Regions from separate parts of the Lentilactobacillus hilgardii genome, predicted to be linked through region 2. Evidence: predicted binding sites of a transcription regulator. Region 2 holds the regulator's gene; the other holds the start of a gene.
What was found. Region 2 encodes NrdR, which represses ribonucleotide reductase genes. Its sites were predicted from a motif close to ACACNATATATNGTGT; they were not measured.
Positions count from the first base shown of each region.

Region 1 (8,415 bases), 170 kb from region 2:
CTGCAAGTTTCACACTTATTACAAGGTTCGCCGTCCTCAAGGTAATGACAGTTAACTGCCTTGGCAAAAATCTTTGCAGCAGACGTCTTACCAGTTCCTCGAGGACCGGTAAATAAATAGGCATGGCTGATTTGTTTTGTTAAAATTGCATTTTTCAGTGTTTGGGTAATAATTGACTGGCCAACAATTTCATCAAAACGTTGGGGTCGCCAAACCCGGTATAATGCCTGATAGCTCATTTCCGATCCTCCTTTAGAATCATTAATTACTCTGACAATAAACTCGTAAGCAGTGGTTAAAATACTTAAACAATTATATGCTGAATCGTCCGGAATTGCCAACCAAATTAGCCCTGTTTTGGGCAAGCTTATCGAAAATCTTAATTTGTTTGAGTCGTCAATACACTCCCCAATTAAAAATAATCAGCTGTGTTTATGACCAAACAAAAAGTATGAACGGTGTTCATTCAAGACACGATTCATACTCAAGTAATCCAAATTATAAAAATCTCCCAGCAATATTTCTTTGCTGGGAGTCTAATAGTCATAAACAAGAGGCACAGTGTCGATGATACTTAGTGCTGCTTCCTTCCGGACCTGACACAGTTCGTAACCCGACCCTTGCCTCAGGGCCTTGCGGCAATAACTATCATATCGTATTTTCAGAGAAAAAGCCAGTCACTTCTGTTTTTTTCTTTTTCGAGCAGCTTTAAAAAAGTCTTTCATAATCTTTGAACATGCGGGTTGAAGGACTCCTTCAAGAACTTCAACATTATGATTTAATCGTGAATCTTCTAGAACTTTGTAAAGGCTTCTAACCGCTCCCGCTTTTTTATCCCGGGCTCCGAAAACAACTCTATCAATTCGAGAGTTGACAATTGCCCCCGAACACATCAGGCAAGGCTCAATCGTCACATAAAGTTCACAATCAACGAGTCGCCAACTCCTCAAATAACGACAAGCTTCCTCAATTGCCATAATCTCTGCGTGGGCGACCCCGTCATTTAGGTGCTCACGCAAATTGTGCCCTCGACCAATGATTTGCCCATCTTGGGTAATGACTGCTCCAATCGGCACTTCACCAATCAAGTATGCCTTTTGTGCTTCAATCAACGCCATTTTCATAAATTTTTCGTCTTTATTTTGACTCATTCGAACCTCTCAATTAAATCGATTACTCATTAACACTACGAAGGATGTAGTAACCCTTATCTCGTTTAACAATCTCACAGTTACCGAAAACCTTTGTCATTAATTTTTTGGCCGAAGGCGCGCCTTGTTTCTTTTGCAGAACAACCGTCAGCGTGGCATTGGGCTTTAAATGTGAGACCGCTCCTGTTATCATATCGTCCACGACTTTTTTTCCTGCTCTAACAGGCGGATTGGTCACAATTGCTGCATAGTTGTCTTTAATGTTAGAATAACTGTTGCTGGCAAAAATTCGAACATTTGAAATGCCATTAGCCTGTGCATTCTTTTCTGCTAATGCTAAGGCAATCTCATTGACATCTACCATGTCAACCACTCTGTCGGGCTGGATCTTTGCAATTGCCAGACCAATCGGCCCATATCCGGTACCCATATCTAAAATATTACCATCCGGAATATTCTCAACGTCCACATTTTCGAGCAATACTCGACTGCCATAATCAACTCGGTGTTTTGAAAACACTCCGTTGTCTGAAGTAAACACAAAGTTGTTTCCTAATAGTGCGTATTCCCAAGTAATCGGTTCAGATTTGACATCTGGATGCTTTGAATAATAAAATTGATTTTTATCCATGAAAAAACTCCTTAAATTAACGTTTGACAAGGATCAACCACATTTAGTATTGATATTTTTTATCATCACAATATATTGTGTTAATCCGTTGATTTTTTGTAAGTTTAGTGTAAACTAGAATCATAAATTAAAAAAGAAATGATTAAAGCGGGGTGTGCCAAATGGCAAAGGTAACAGTATATTCAAAAAATAATTGTATGCAGTGTAAAATGACAAAGCGTTACTTGGCAGAACATCATGTTAAGTTTGAAGAGCACAATATCAATGAGCAGCCAGAATACGTAGACTATCTTAAAGATAAAGGTTTCCTGGCTTTACCAGTAGTCGATGTTGATGGACAGCAAGCGTTTAGTGGATTCCGTCCTGATGAACTTCAAAGAATCGCCGGATAATCTTTGTCCATTTTAACATACTGATTAATTTTAAACGGGCGGAACCAATTTTGGCTTCGCTTATTTTATTCGCAAAATTACAGAAAGCGTGGTCTCACTATGTCTCTTCATAATCTTAAGGATGTTACATATTTCGATCTAAATAACGAAATTAACATCCCCGTTGATAACCAAATCCCTCTACAAAAGGATCAGCAGGCTCTCCAAGCCTTTCTTAAGCAAAATGTCACTCCCAATTTGATGACATTTGACAGCCTGCAGGATCGATTTGATTATCTTATTGAAAATCATTATTACGAAGCGGGATTTATCAAGAAATATCCCATTTCATTTATTGAGAAACTTTATCAATACTTGAAAGATCAAGATTTTCATTTCAAATCATTTATGGCGGCTTATAAATTTTACGCGCAATATGCTTTAAAAACAAACGATAACGATAAATACTTGGAGTCTTTCCTGGATCGCGTTGCTGCCAATGCGCTTTTCTTTGCCGACGGGGATGAACAACTTGCGATGAACTTAGCTGACGAAATTATTCATCAACGCTACCAACCGGCGACCCCAAGTTTTTTAAACGCTGGTCGGCAAAATCGTGGTGAATTTGTTTCATGCTTCTTAATTCAATCAACCGACGATATGAACACGATCGGTCGAACAATTAATTCTGCCCTTCAGCTATCAAGAATTGGCGGTGGCGTCGGCATTAACCTTTCTAATTTACGTGCGGCCGGTGATCCAATTAAGCATATTGAAGGCGCTGCTTCCGGTGTTGTCCCGGTCATGAAGTTGTTGGAGGATAGTTTCTCCTACTCTAATCAACTCGGTCAGCGTCAAGGAGCCGGTGTCGTTTACCTATCTGTTTTTCATCCCGACATCATTTCGTTTCTTGGTGCCAAAAAAGAAAATGCGGATGAAAAGATTCGGTTGAAGACACTCTCACTTGGCGTGACTGTCCCTGATAAGTATTACGAACTCGTAAAAGCCGATGCCGACATGTACCTATTCAGCCCTTATGACGTCGAACGCGAATATGGGGTACCATTCTCATATGTCGATATCACAAAAGAATATGATCATTTAGTTGCCAATGACAAGATTAAGAAAACTAAAGTAAAAGCTCGGGACCTTGAAACCGAAATCAGCAAACTGCAGCAGGAATCCGGTTACCCATATATCATCAATATCGATACTGCCAACCGTGAAAATCCGATTGACGGCCGAATTGTCATGAGCAACCTTTGCTCTGAAATTCTACAAGTACAAACACCTTCAACTGTAGATAACGAGCAACATTATATCAAACTGGGAAAAGATATTTCCTGTAATTTAGGTTCCACAAACATTGCCAACATGATGAACGCAACGAACTTTGGCCATTCAGTTGAATCAATGGTCCGGGCCCTGACGTTTGTAACCGACCACTCTAATATTGACGTGGTTCCTTCAATTCAAAACGGAAACCGTGAATCCCATTCCATTGGTTTGGGTGCTATGGGACTCCATAGCTACTTTGCCAAAAGCCACATGCATTACGGCTCTCCTGAATCAATCGAATTTACTAGTGTTTACTTCATGCTGTTAAATTACTGGAGCTTGGTTGCTTCTAACAAGATCGCCAAAGAACGGCATCAAACATTCGACAATTTTGAAAAAAGCAAATACGCAGATGGCACCTACTTTGATAAATATTTAAATCATTCATACGCACCGCAATCAGATAAGGTTAAGCAATTATTCCAAGGCATCACAATCCCAACGAACGAAGATTGGGTGGCTTTAAAGAAGGCTGTTATGGAAGACGGCCTTTATCATCAAAATCGGCTTGCCGTTGCGCCAAACGGTTCAATCTCTTATATTAACGACACAACTGCCAGTCTTCATCCAATTATTAATCGAATTGAAGAGCGTCAGGAATCAAAGATCGGTAAAATTTATTATCCCGCTCCTTATCTTTCAAATGACACGATGCCGTATTATACTTCAGCCTACGATATGGACATGCGTAAAGTCATTGATATTTACGCGGCTGCGCAGGTACATGTTGATCAAGGGATGGCACTGACCCTCTTCATGCGTTCAACCATTCCAGAAGGCCTGTACGAATGGAAAAATGGTCGAACTGACAAGATGACTACCAGAGATCTGAATATTCTAAGAAATTATGCCCATCGCAAGGGAATCAAATCAATTTACTACATTCGAACTTTTACAGATGATCAGCAGGAAGTCGGTTCAAATCAATGTGAAAGTTGTGTTATTTAGTGAGTTATCCTGAAGTTTAAGTAAGATAAAAGGAAGTTAATAATGACTGAAAACTATAAAGCAATCAATTGGAATGCAATCGATGATCAGATCGATAAAGCAACCTGGGAAAAATTAACCGAACAATTCTGGCTGGATACCCGAATTCCTCTTTCAAACGATTTGTCTGATTGGCGTACACTGGACCAAGACCATCAATGGGTGGTTGGTCATGTCTTCGGTGGCCTAACTTTATTAGATACTTTACAATCACAAGAAGGGATGGCCTCACTGCGAAAAGACGTTCAAACACCACATGAAACAGCGGTACTGAATAACATTCAATTCATGGAATCTGTTCATGCCAAAAGTTATTCATCAATCTTCTCAACGCTAAACACACCCGAACAAATCGATGAGATTTTTGATTGGAGTGATACAGAAGAATTTCTTCAAAACAAGGCCCTTAAGATTCGTGATATTTACGAAAATAACCCGGATCCATTAAAGAAAAAAATAGCCAGTGTCTTTTTGGAAACTTTTCTCTTTTATTCAGGTTTCTATACCCCACTTTGGTATCTTGGCCATAACAAAATCCCAAATGTCGCGGAAATCATCAAGCTGATTCTCAGAGACGAATCTGTCCACGGAACCTATATCGGCTACAAATTTCAAATAGGTTTTAACCAATTGCCAAAAACAAAACAGGAAGATTTAAAAAATTGGCTTTATGATTTACTTTATAAGCTTTATGCAAACGAAGAAAAGTATACACACCTATTATATGATCAAACCGGTTGGACCGATGACGTACTGGTATTTATTCGTTATAACGCTAACAAAGCCTTGATGAACCTGGGTCAAGATCCCCTTTTCCCAGACACTGCAGAAGACGTCAACCCGGTTGTCATGAACGGTATTTCGACTTCAACAGCCAACCATGATTTCTTCTCACAGGTTGGAAACGGGTACTTATTGGGTAATGTTGAATCTATGTCCGATAGTGATTACGACATTTAACCTGCATATTGATGGATAGTCAATTATTTTAAAAGAATAGCAAGACAAAAAGAGGAATCTCAAGGGATTCCTCTTTTTGTCTTGCTATTTATCACTTGTCTCGCTTACCCAATCATTATTTTAAAAAATCAGCCAACAATATCTTTGGGTCTTCCACCCGTAAACATTACCTTTAAATTGTTTAATGAAATGGTCACCATATTTTTAACCGATTCAGTTGTGTGAAAGGCCGAATGTGGTGTCAAAATGACATTTGGCATCATTGACAGCTTAATTAAATCAGAATCAGTAATCTTCTTCGTAGAGCGCGAATCTTGTAAGTCGGCCGATTCATTTTCTAAAGTATCAACTCCAGCCGCTGCAATTTCACCACTTTCCAAAGCAAAAATAAGATCGCCTGTATTTACAATTGACCCTCGGGCAGTATTAATTAAAATAGCATTATCCTTCATTGCTTCGAAAACTTCATGATTAAATAAATGAAAATTATCTTGCGTAGCCGGCATATGCAAACTAATAATGTCACTTTGTCCAAATATATCTTCTAAATGATCGACATACTCAAATTCGCCATTTGTTGATTTTAAAGGATACTTGTCATAAGCAATGACTTTGGCACCTAATCCCCGAAACAGTTGAATAGCATGGCGACCAATTCGACCCGTTCCAATAACGCCAACAGTTTGTTCACTGATTAGACGCCCCATAAATTCTGATGAAAAGTGAAATTCATGCTTGTCTTGCAATTGTTGTTGCATATAACCAACTTTCCTAGAGAGATAAAGGGCCATCATAACCGCAAACTCGGCAATACTTTCCGGGCTATAGGCAGGAACATTGGTAATTAAAACCCCATTATCTTTAGCAGCCTGCATATCAATGTTATCAATTCCGACATTTCTCAACGCCAAATACTTAATCCCAAGTTGATGAAAAGAGTCGAACAATTCCCTTGAATAAGGAATCGTTTGTAGACAGGAAATACCGTCAAATCCCTGCGCTTCACTAATCGTTTCTGTATTTAACGTCGTTGTCGTTGATGTAACGTCAACCTGATGATCTTTTCCCCATTTTTCAACAAACGGGATTTCATCGTCCCGAACATTATAAACTATAAATCTCACAAGAAAGCCTCCTGAGTCTGCATGCCAGCGTTAAATTCAGATGATCGTCAATGTTAATTAAGTCTTACGGGATCACCAGTTTACATGCCACTTTAAGTTTACTATACCAAAAAGAAAGCTGCCAGACCAACATCAAGCCCGGCAACATTCTTTTCTAATTAAATCATATAGATAATTATTTCAATTTTTGAATGAAGTGATCAAATGCATGTTGACCCTCATCGTTCCACTTATAAACGCCGGCGTCTTCAAGTACTCTGGCAAATACCAAGCCGATTTCCTTATCGACAATTTTCTCGACGTTCTCTGGAGTAAAATCATAACGCGTTTTCAGCTCATCAGCCCACGACTTATGGTAATCAGCCATTTGATTATCATGACCAATCAAATAGTTTTGGACTTCTTTCATTTCGGTTTTGAGTCGTGCAGGTAAAATAGCTCGCCCCATCACTTCAATTAAGCCAATATTTTCTTTCTTAATGTGTTGAACATCTTTGTGAGGATGGAAAATCCCGTCCGGATACTGGTCTGAAGTTTGATTATCTCGAAGGACAACGTCCAACGTAAATTGATCACCCTTTTTATACGCAATTGGTGTGACCGTATGATGACGAACGCCATCAGTATAAGCACGAATATTTACCGTCTCATCAGAATACGCCTTCCATGTATCGGCAATTTTCGCAGCTGCTACAACCACCTTATTTGCATCTTCACTTTGCAGACGAATGGTTGCCATCGGCCACTTCACGATACCTGCCTTCAAACCATCAATCCCCAAGTCAATCGGTCGATCTAGCCCAGCTTTCATCATTGGAAAATTGTGCCGACCTCCCTGATAATGGTCTTGTGCAAGTAATGAACCACCCACAATTGGTAAATCCGCATTACTTCCAACAAAATAGTGTGGAAATTGCTTAATAATATCCATTAAATTGATGAAAGTCTGCTGATTAATTTTCATCGGAACATGCTTTTGATTCAGAAAAATGGCATGTTCACCGAAATAAGCATACGGAGAGTACTGAAACCCCCACGGCTGACCACCGATCATCATTCTAATAACTCGGTGATTGCTTCTTGCAGCATAACCCAAACGACCTAAATAGCCTTCATTCTCAATGGCTAAAGGACCAACAGGATACCCTGTCGCCTTTTTCTTTCCCGCTGCCGCAATTGCTTTAGGATCCTTTTCCGGTTTTGACAGGTTAATGGTAATTTCTAAATCACCATAATCCGTTTCAGCCTTATAAGAAATGTTTTTAGCGATTGCTCGTGTTTTAATATAATCGTTATTTTGACTAAGTTGATAGAAGTAATCAGTTGCCTTATCGGGTGACTGTTGGTAATCATTCCAAAAGATCTCGTTTACTTTAGAGGGAATCGGGGTCAATAAGTCCATCAACTGGTCTTCAAGAATTTCACGATTTGTAATCGAATCTTGGATTTTTCCGTGCTTGATGGCAAGTTGAACCAATTCATTGGCCAAATCAACCGGTGAACTATTTTTAGTAGTATCACCAAAACCATCCCCAATTAACCGAAATACTAAGTTGGTGACATAAATTCGGTCAACATCTTTGTACGGCGAATCTGATTTAATAATTAAATCGACAAATTGTTCAACTGCTGATTCACTCATTCTCCCTAATTTCCTTTCCTATCGTCATAACCCTTTGGATGGGTTTCTTTCCAATTCCAAGCTGTCTTGATAATTTCATGAACATCATCAAATTGAGGATCCCAGCCTAAAACTTTTCTAGCTTTGTCGCTTGCTGCAATTAACGTGCTTGGGTCTCCTGCACGACGTGGTCCCATTTTGGCAGGGATTGGCTTCCCTGTAACATCTCGGG
Region 1 covers NZ_CP047121.1:1,987,683-1,996,097, forward strand. Annotated here, with positions in the region: gene dnaX (DNA polymerase III subunit gamma/tau) at 1-239, opposite strand, end outside; RNA gene ffs (signal recognition particle sRNA small type) at 546-632, opposite strand; gene tadA (tRNA adenosine(34) deaminase TadA) at 678-1,151, opposite strand; gene GQR93_RS09365 (class I SAM-dependent methyltransferase) at 1,174-1,782, opposite strand; gene nrdH (glutaredoxin-like protein NrdH) at 1,944-2,174, shown strand; gene nrdE (class 1b ribonucleoside-diphosphate reductase subunit alpha) at 2,274-4,439, shown strand; gene nrdF (class 1b ribonucleoside-diphosphate reductase subunit beta) at 4,482-5,438, shown strand; gene GQR93_RS09385 (D-2-hydroxyacid dehydrogenase) at 5,567-6,562, opposite strand; gene GQR93_RS09390 (UDP-glucose--hexose-1-phosphate uridylyltransferase) at 6,738-8,204, opposite strand; gene galE (UDP-glucose 4-epimerase GalE) at 8,210-8,415, opposite strand, start outside.
Region 1: a site for NrdR is predicted at 1,848-1,863, ahead of nrdH (glutaredoxin-like protein NrdH). Genes of this name have one in related genera too.

Region 2 (8,415 bases):
GGTGCCGGTGATATTCAAAAATACGAAAAGACTTATGAAGACCTTCTAAGTCATCTTAGTAAGAATAATAATTAAGATTTCTTAGGAAAAGCCATTGATCGAGATATTTTGCTTGATTAATGGCTTTTGTTTGTTAAGATTACTTATTAAGAGATGGAGTAAATTCCGCAACTGTTTTGATTTATTTGTTGTAAAATTAAGGCAGGGATTCGAAAGAAGGAGCGAAATTAATGGACAATTTTTCAAATGAACGAAATGAGCGGCGAGTTGTTAACAATGCTGCTGGCTTAAATGCTTTTTTAACTAAAATGTATGGTTGGATGAGTTTAGCTGTATTGGTATCAGCTGCAACGGCTTTTCTGACTGTTACGGCGATTTCACCGGCTGTATTGACCGGCGGAGGTATGTGGATCGCAATAATCGCCTGGTTTATTTTACCGTTTGTTGTGTCTTTTCAGGCCTTAAAGCGACCATCGTTGGCTTTCGCTGCGTTAATGGGGTACGCTGTTTTAAGCGGGTTCGTCTTTTCAACCCTTGCTTATCGTTATACGGGTGCTTCAATTGCGGCGGCCTTTGTGTCAGCGTCGGCAATCTTTATCACAATGACAGTTTTCGGATTAGTGACTAGAAAGAACCTGGATAAAATTGGTCGGCAGGCAATTGCCGCTTTAATTGCACTTGTTATTGCGATGATTATTAATATCTTCTTGAGAAGCACTCTAATTACGTTTGTCTTTTCAATTATTGCCGTTGTTATTTTTACAGCGCTGACGGCATATGATACGCAAAAGATGAAGCAAATGTACAATCAGGCGGGTAGTACTGGTCAAGTTTCTGTTAGTGGGTTGGCCGTGTTTGGTGCCCTTCAACTATACTTGGATTTTGTTAACCTATTCTTACAATTATTGCAGATTTTTGGTATGGGTGACGAACGCTAATATATGATTTAAAAGCGATGGACCGGGGAATTTTCCCCGGTTTTTTCATGCTTGGATTTTCGTTTGTCAAGGTCTTATTATTGCCTGTTACGAGTGGTAAAATTAACTTATAAGACTATCTTGTGAGGAGAATTTAATGACTAAAAAATTATTATTAATCGATGGTAACAGTATTGCGTTTAAAGCGTTTTATGCACTTTATAATTCATTGGAGCGCTTTACCAATTCATCCGGATTACATACATCTGCTATTTATGGATTTAATCGGATGTTAGACAAAGTTCTCCAAGAAGAGAAACCAACGGATATTTTGGTGGCCTTTGACGCTGGCAAAACAACTTTTCGAACTAAAATGTTTTCTGACTATAAGGGAAACAGGGCAAAAACGCCAACCGAACTATCGGAACAGTTTCCTTTTATCCGAGAATTAGTCAAAGCTCGAGGAATTTCATCTTATGAACTACCTGATTACGAAGCCGATGATATTATCGGTACCTTGGCAAAAGAGGCAGAGGACAAGGGAGATTATCAAGTTGTCATTTTGACAGGTGATCGAGACCTGACACAATTAACTTCTGACAAAACAACTGTTCAAATTTCAAAAAAAGGGACAACGGATCTTGAAAAATATACACCTCAACATGTAGAAGAAAAGTTGGGTGTTAAACCTTCACAAATCATCGATATTAAAGGACTAAAGGGAGATAATTCTGATAATTACCCTGGCGTCACAAAAGTTGGTGATAAAACTGCAATGAAATTGGTTCAGCAGTTTGGCTCAATCGAAAATATTTATTCAAATATTGATCATGTTTCTGGGAAAATGCTTAAGGAACATTTGCTAAACGATAAGGATAAAGCAGAACGTGGTAAAGTTTTAGCAACGATTAAACGAGACGCACCGATTAAAGTGTCCTTGGATGACTTAAAATATGAGGGCGACAACCTAGATAGGCTGACCGATTTTTATGAACGAATGGGTTTCAAATCTTTTCTGTCAAATCTTGGTGTTGACGCAACGGATAAAAATGAAATTGAAAACATTCAATATACGAAATTAACTTCAGATAATCTTGATCAGTTAAACCAATTTAAGGATGAAGTATCCTTTTACTTGGAAATGGATGATGAAAATTATCATACGGCCAATTTGATGGGCTTTGTGCTTGGGCATGAGGCTCAGTGGTTTGCGTCAAATGATATTTCTTTATTGAACACTAAACAGGTTAAAGCGATTCTCGAAAGTTCAACTGTTCAAAAAAATGTGTTTGATGCCAAACGGACTTACGTTGGGCTTTATCGGTCTTCAATCACGCTACAAAATGTTGATTTTGATATGTTGCTGGTTTCATATTTGCTCAATACAACTAATAATAGTAATGATGTTGGCACAGTCGCAAAGCTTCATGGGTTTGCAAACATTAAAACTGATGAAGAAGTTTACGGAAAAGGTGCGAAGAAGAAAATCGATCCTGAAGCACCCGAATTCTTTGATCATATTGTTCACAAGGCAAAAGCAATTGATCAATTGCATAATGATATGTTTAAAGCACTTGATGAACATAATCAAACAACTTTGTATCGGGATATTGAAATTAAGATTGCTTTTGTGTTGGCTAAAATGGAGATTGCGGGAATCAAAGTAAATCCCGAGACGCTGGAACAAATGGGAAGCAAATTTAAAGAACGCCTGGCTGAAATTGAACAAACCATTTTTCAAGAGGCTGGTGAAGAATTTAATATCGGTTCTCCTAAACAACTCGGGCATATTCTTTTTGAAAAGATGCGGTTGCCGATTCTAAAGAAAACCAAGACCGGTTATTCAACTTCAGTTGATGTGTTGGAAAAGTTAGCACCCGATGCGCCTATCGTGCAAAATGTTTTAAATTATCGTCAAATTTCGAAATTACAATCGACTTACATTGATGGTTTGTTAAAAGTGATCCATAAGAATGATTCAAAAGTTCATACAAGATATTTACAAACATTGACGCAGACCGGCCGTTTGTCTTCCGTGGATCCGAATTTGCAGAATATCCCGGTTCGCTCCGAAGAGGGACGTTTGATTCGTCAGGCATTTGTTCCTTCCCATGAAGATTGGCAGATTTGGTCATCTGATTATTCACAGATTGAATTGCGTGTTTTGGCATCCATTACCGGAGATAAGAATATGCAGGAAGCCTTTCGTGAGGGAGAAGATATTCATGCAACAACGGCCCGAAGAATTTTTGGGTTGGCTTCAAATGATGATGTGACACCTGAGTTAAGGCGGCAGGCAAAGGCAGTTAATTTCGGAATTGTTTATGGCATTAGTGATTACGGATTGGCTAATAACACTGGTATTAGTCGAAAACAGGCTCATCAATTTATTCAAAGGTATTTTGAGGAATATCCGGGTGTCAAAAAATATACAGAAGATATTGTTGAATTCGCTAAAAATCATGGTTATGTTGAAACCATTGCTCATCGACGTCGTTATTTACCTGATATTCATTCAAGGAATTTCAATTTAAGGTCCTTTGCGGAACGAACAGCAATGAACACACCCATTCAAGGGAGTGCAGCAGATATCATTAAAATTGCGATGATTAATATGGATGAGGCACTGAAGCCTTTAAAAACGCGCATGCTGCTTCAAGTTCATGATGAATTAATTTTTGAGGTTCCTAATGATGAAATGGAAACTGTCGAAAAGTTAATTCCAAAAGTGATGGATTCTGCAATCAAGCTTAACATTCCATTAAAAGTAGAGAGTCATTGGGGAAAGACTTGGTATGAGGCTAAATGATGCAAGATATTATTATTGTTTGGTTGACAGATTATTGCTTTATTTAGGCAACAATTTTTAAATGTTTAATTAAGTAGAATCAAGGAGATAGATTATGCCTGAATTACCAGAAGTTGAAACTGTTCGAAGGGGCCTGACCGAACTGGTTGCAGGAAGTCAAATTCGGACGGTAGATGTGTTATATCCTAAAATGATCAATTTACCACCTGAGGATTTCACAAACGCACTCAAAAATCAGATCATTGAAAAAATTGATCGCCGGGGTAAATATTTATTTATTCGGATTAACAATGGATTAACAATTGTATCCCACCTTCGAATGGAAGGAAAGTACGATGTTGAGCCTGAAGGAACACCTCTAAGCAAGCACACTCATATTGTTTTTCATTTAACCGATGGGCGTCAGCTTCGATATAATGATACGCGAAAATTCGGTAGAATGAATTTGGTTGACACCGGGCATGAACTGACTGTGGCTGGATTAAAAACAATAGGTCCTGAGCCGACTGAAAGGGACTTAACCTTAGATTACATGAGAAAAATATTTGGTAAAAGTAAAAAGCTGGTCAAGCCGTTTCTTTTGGATCAGAGTAATATTGCCGGCTTGGGAAACATTTATGCCGATGAGGTGCTTTGGTTAAGCAAAATCAACCCTAAGCAGCCTGTCAATACACTATCAGTGGCAGAACTCAAATTACTCCGTAAAAGTATTATTGATGAAATCAAAAAGGCAATTGATGGTCACGGGACTACTGTTCATTCTTACTCCAATGCTTATGGCGAAGCTGGCAATTTTCAAAATCATTTAAACGTCTATGGTCGACAGGGAGAACCTTGTCTTAGGTGTGGGACACCTATTGAAAAAATCAAACTGGCCCAAAGGGGGACACATTTTTGCCCAAATTGTCAGGTGATTCACGGTGATCGTCATGAATAAAGTGATTGGATTAACAGGTGGTATTGCAACGGGAAAATCTGCAGTGAGCACTTTTCTTGGCAGGAAAGGCATTCCGATAATTGATGCAGACATCGTGGCACATCAGGTTCAAGAGCCTGGTGAGAACGGTTTAAAGGCAATCACAGCGGAATTCGGTCAGGAAGTATTAGCTTCAAGCGGTCGCCTTGATCGAACCAGACTCGGGGAAATTGTTTTTCAACATCCCCAAAAATTAAAACGACTTGTTCAAGTGATGGATCCCTTCATCAGAGAAAAAATCATTCATGAAATTGATCGTTACCGTGATAAGCAATTAACGGTCCTAGACGCCCCAACTTTATTTGAAAACGGGTATACTTATTTGACAGATTCAATTGTTGTTGTATATTGTGATCCAGTGACTCAAATGAAACGTTTAAGACGCAGAGATGATTTAACAATTAGTCAGGCGTCTGCCAGAATTAAAAGCCAGTGGTCACTGCAGACAAAATGTGATTTGGCTGATACAATTATTTATAATTCAGGTAGTTTAGAAAATACAAATATGCAAGTAGAAGATTGGTTACAACAAGAAAAGAAATATTAGAGGTGAAAGCCATGCAATGTCCTCATTGTGGATATAACGGGTCCAAGGTTGTCGATAGTCGACCAACCGATGATGGTCGTGTCATTCGGCGCCGTAGAGAATGTGAACACTGTGGCTTTAGATTCACGACGTTTGAACGGGTCGAAGCAACACCACTTCTGGTTATCAAAAAAAATGGCAATCGAGAAGAGTTTAACCGCGAAAAAATTCTTAAAGGTGTCGTGAGGTCGGCTGAAAAGCGGCCGATTTCAATGGATGCGATTACTGATTTGGTTGATCGGGTTGAAAATAAAGTTCGTTCTTCAGGTGAAAATGAAGTTACCAGTCGTCAAATCGGAGAGTATGTGATGGAGGAACTGGTGAATCTGGATGAGATTGCGTATATCAGGTTTGCCAGTGTTTATCGTCAATTTAAGGATATGTCTGTTTTTTATAAAGAACTCAAAGAAGTTATGGAGAAGGATAAGAAAAAGAATGCTGCTAAACAGCATCCTGAGGAGAAGTAATGTTAAATTCGGAAAATAAATTAACTCCCGATTCGAAATATCTTGTTTTGAATGCCAGTGCAAACAAAAGCGTAGATCAGAGTGTTCTTACCAACTTGTATTTACCAATTATTGGGCGGGGTGCAGTGCAGCTTTATAATTTACTTTGGTCATTGAGTGTGAGCGATCATAATCGATTGATTCTTCATAAACATTTTGAACTCCAAAGTATTTTGGATATTGGTATTGACAAATTATTACGGTATCGCCGTAAGCTCGAAGCAGTTAATTTATTAGTCACATCCGTCTCACTTACTTCACCTGATAGTTATGTTTATTCCATGAGAGAGCCATGCACGGCAACCGAGTTTTTAAAAACTGATATTTTGTCGATTTTACTTTTGGGAAGAGTGGGTGAGGATACCTATAACCGAATTGTTGCTCGGCTGTTTATTCCAATGCCGGATGTTGGCCAGGTTAAGAATGTCTCGGCTTCGCTCCTTGATGTTTTTCAGATTCCGGAAAATTCTGTTAAAAATATTCCTGGTCCGGTTAATATTGCCAAGCAAACCATCTCGGGGAATTCTGCTGAACTGAATCATCGTTATTTGGAACCTTCAAAAGAGGAGTTTGATTTTAATCTTCTTTTGGATATTTTAGAAAATTCGTACGTTGATGCTGCCAGTGTTAAAGCGGCACAGCCATTGATTTTGTCTGAGTATTCACTTTATGGTATAGATGAAATTAAAATGGGTGAATTGATCAAGAAAGCGACAAATCTAAACACGAATAAATTGAATCAGAAAAGTTTGAAATTCATTATTGCACGCGACTTTACACAACCACAAGTTAGAGTGCCGGATTCAATAAACAAGAAGCCTGAAGATGATGCGGATGGGCAACAACTGGTACAACAATTTGATCAGCCCACTCAACAAGTTATCCAGATTAGTAAAGAAAATGCGCCAATTAGCTTTTTAAAGCAAATTAAAGACCAAAAGGGCGGTATGGTAACTGCTGGTGAGCAACGAATGATTCGAGAACTGGTTTCGAAGGGATTGCTTCCGCGTGAGGTTATTAACGTTCTTATTTACTATGTTCTCATCGGAATTGGAAATTCAACTCTCAATCAAAATTTAGTTAATACAATTGCGGATAATTGGGCTCAAAACCATGTAACGAATGCAGAAAAAGCCATTTTACAGGTTCAAAAACGAACTGAAGAAAAGCAGGAAAAAGAGACACAACGATCGCAACGACGATATTCATCCGGCGGCCGCCGACAGATTACAGAAACACTTCCTGACTGGGCAAAGAAAGAAAAACAACAGACTAAGGAAGCATCAAAAAAGGCAAAGCAGTCGGCTGAGCAACAGAAAACAGGCCCTGATGAAGCAGAACGAAAGCGTGTTAATAAAGAGTTGGCAGAGTTGCGGAAGAGAAAAGAGAAACGAGGTGAGAACTGATGGAACCGGTTAGCAAATATATTCAGCAGTTTTTGAAGGAACGAACAATTAACGGAAAAGGCGCAAGAAAAAGCTTTCAAGTCGCTGTTAGGCAAATTGAAACGGATCCTGAAATTCAACAGTTTTTAAAAGAAAATAAGGCGAAGTTGGCAGAGGATGCAGCTCAACGATCTATTGCAAAACTTCGTGAATATTTAATGGTTCGTGATACATTGAAGAAAAAACAAAAATCATTTGTACCGGGATATGTACCAAAGCTTGTTGTCAGTGATCATTTGATCGAAGTTTCTTACGCACCATCGGCTGAGACGCTTGATAAACAAAAGGCCGAACGACTGGCACGGCGTGTTACGACTATTTCAATGCCCAAAGATATTCGCAATGCATCGCTTGATAATTTTGATCAAACCGACAGTCGATATCGGGCATTTGCAAAGGCCGTTCACTTCACTTCAAAGTATATGGCTAAAGACCAGTTTGAACCTGGTTACTATATTTACGGGCCCTTCGGTGTTGGTAAAACTTATTTATTAGGTGCACTTGCCAATGATTTGGCGGATAGTGGCGTATTGACAACGTTGGTTCATTTTCCCAGCTTTGAAAGTGAAATGAAGGCGTCAATTTCAGATAACAGCTATCTAGACAAAATTGATGCTGTCAAAAAATCACAGATTTTAATGTTGGATGATGTTGGTGCCGGTTCGTTGTCATCGTGGGTACGTGATGAGGTTCTGGGCGTTATCCTTGAATATCGAATGCAACAGCAACTACCGATGTTTTTCAGTTCAAATTTGTCTATGGAGCAATTGGAGGAAGAGTGGCTGACATTTAACAATCACGGTGACGCTGAACCGTTAAAGGCACAACGGCTCATGCAACGAATTAGGTTCCTATCTCGCGAGGTAGAAATGCCGGGTCAAAATCGTCGGCCAATGTAAATTGTTTAATTTAGATTGACAACTTTAAGAAGGAATCCTATACTTAAAAGCAATGAATCAGGAAGATATGATAATCATTTCTCATCAAAGGGAGAACGGCTCTAGACTGAAAGGCTGTTTGTTTAGAAAATGGTTGTTACCACTTTTTGATAATCGGATTGCGGATAATGCTATCCCGGATGGTCCCGTTAGCAACCACTTGAGAGCTTTTTGGTGAAGTGGATACTTTTCCAAAATCCAAAAGGGTGGAACCGCGCTAATAACGTCCCTAGTATAC
Region 2 covers NZ_CP047121.1:1,820,471-1,828,885, reverse strand. Annotated here, with positions in the region: gene murC (UDP-N-acetylmuramate--L-alanine ligase) at 1-75, shown strand, start outside; gene GQR93_RS08585 (Bax inhibitor-1/YccA family protein) at 231-938, shown strand; gene polA (DNA polymerase I) at 1,075-3,726, shown strand; gene mutM (DNA-formamidopyrimidine glycosylase) at 3,821-4,663, shown strand; gene coaE (dephospho-CoA kinase) at 4,656-5,249, shown strand; gene nrdR (transcriptional regulator NrdR) at 5,261-5,755, shown strand; gene GQR93_RS08560 (DnaD domain protein) at 5,755-7,200, shown strand; gene dnaI (primosomal protein DnaI) at 7,200-8,138, shown strand.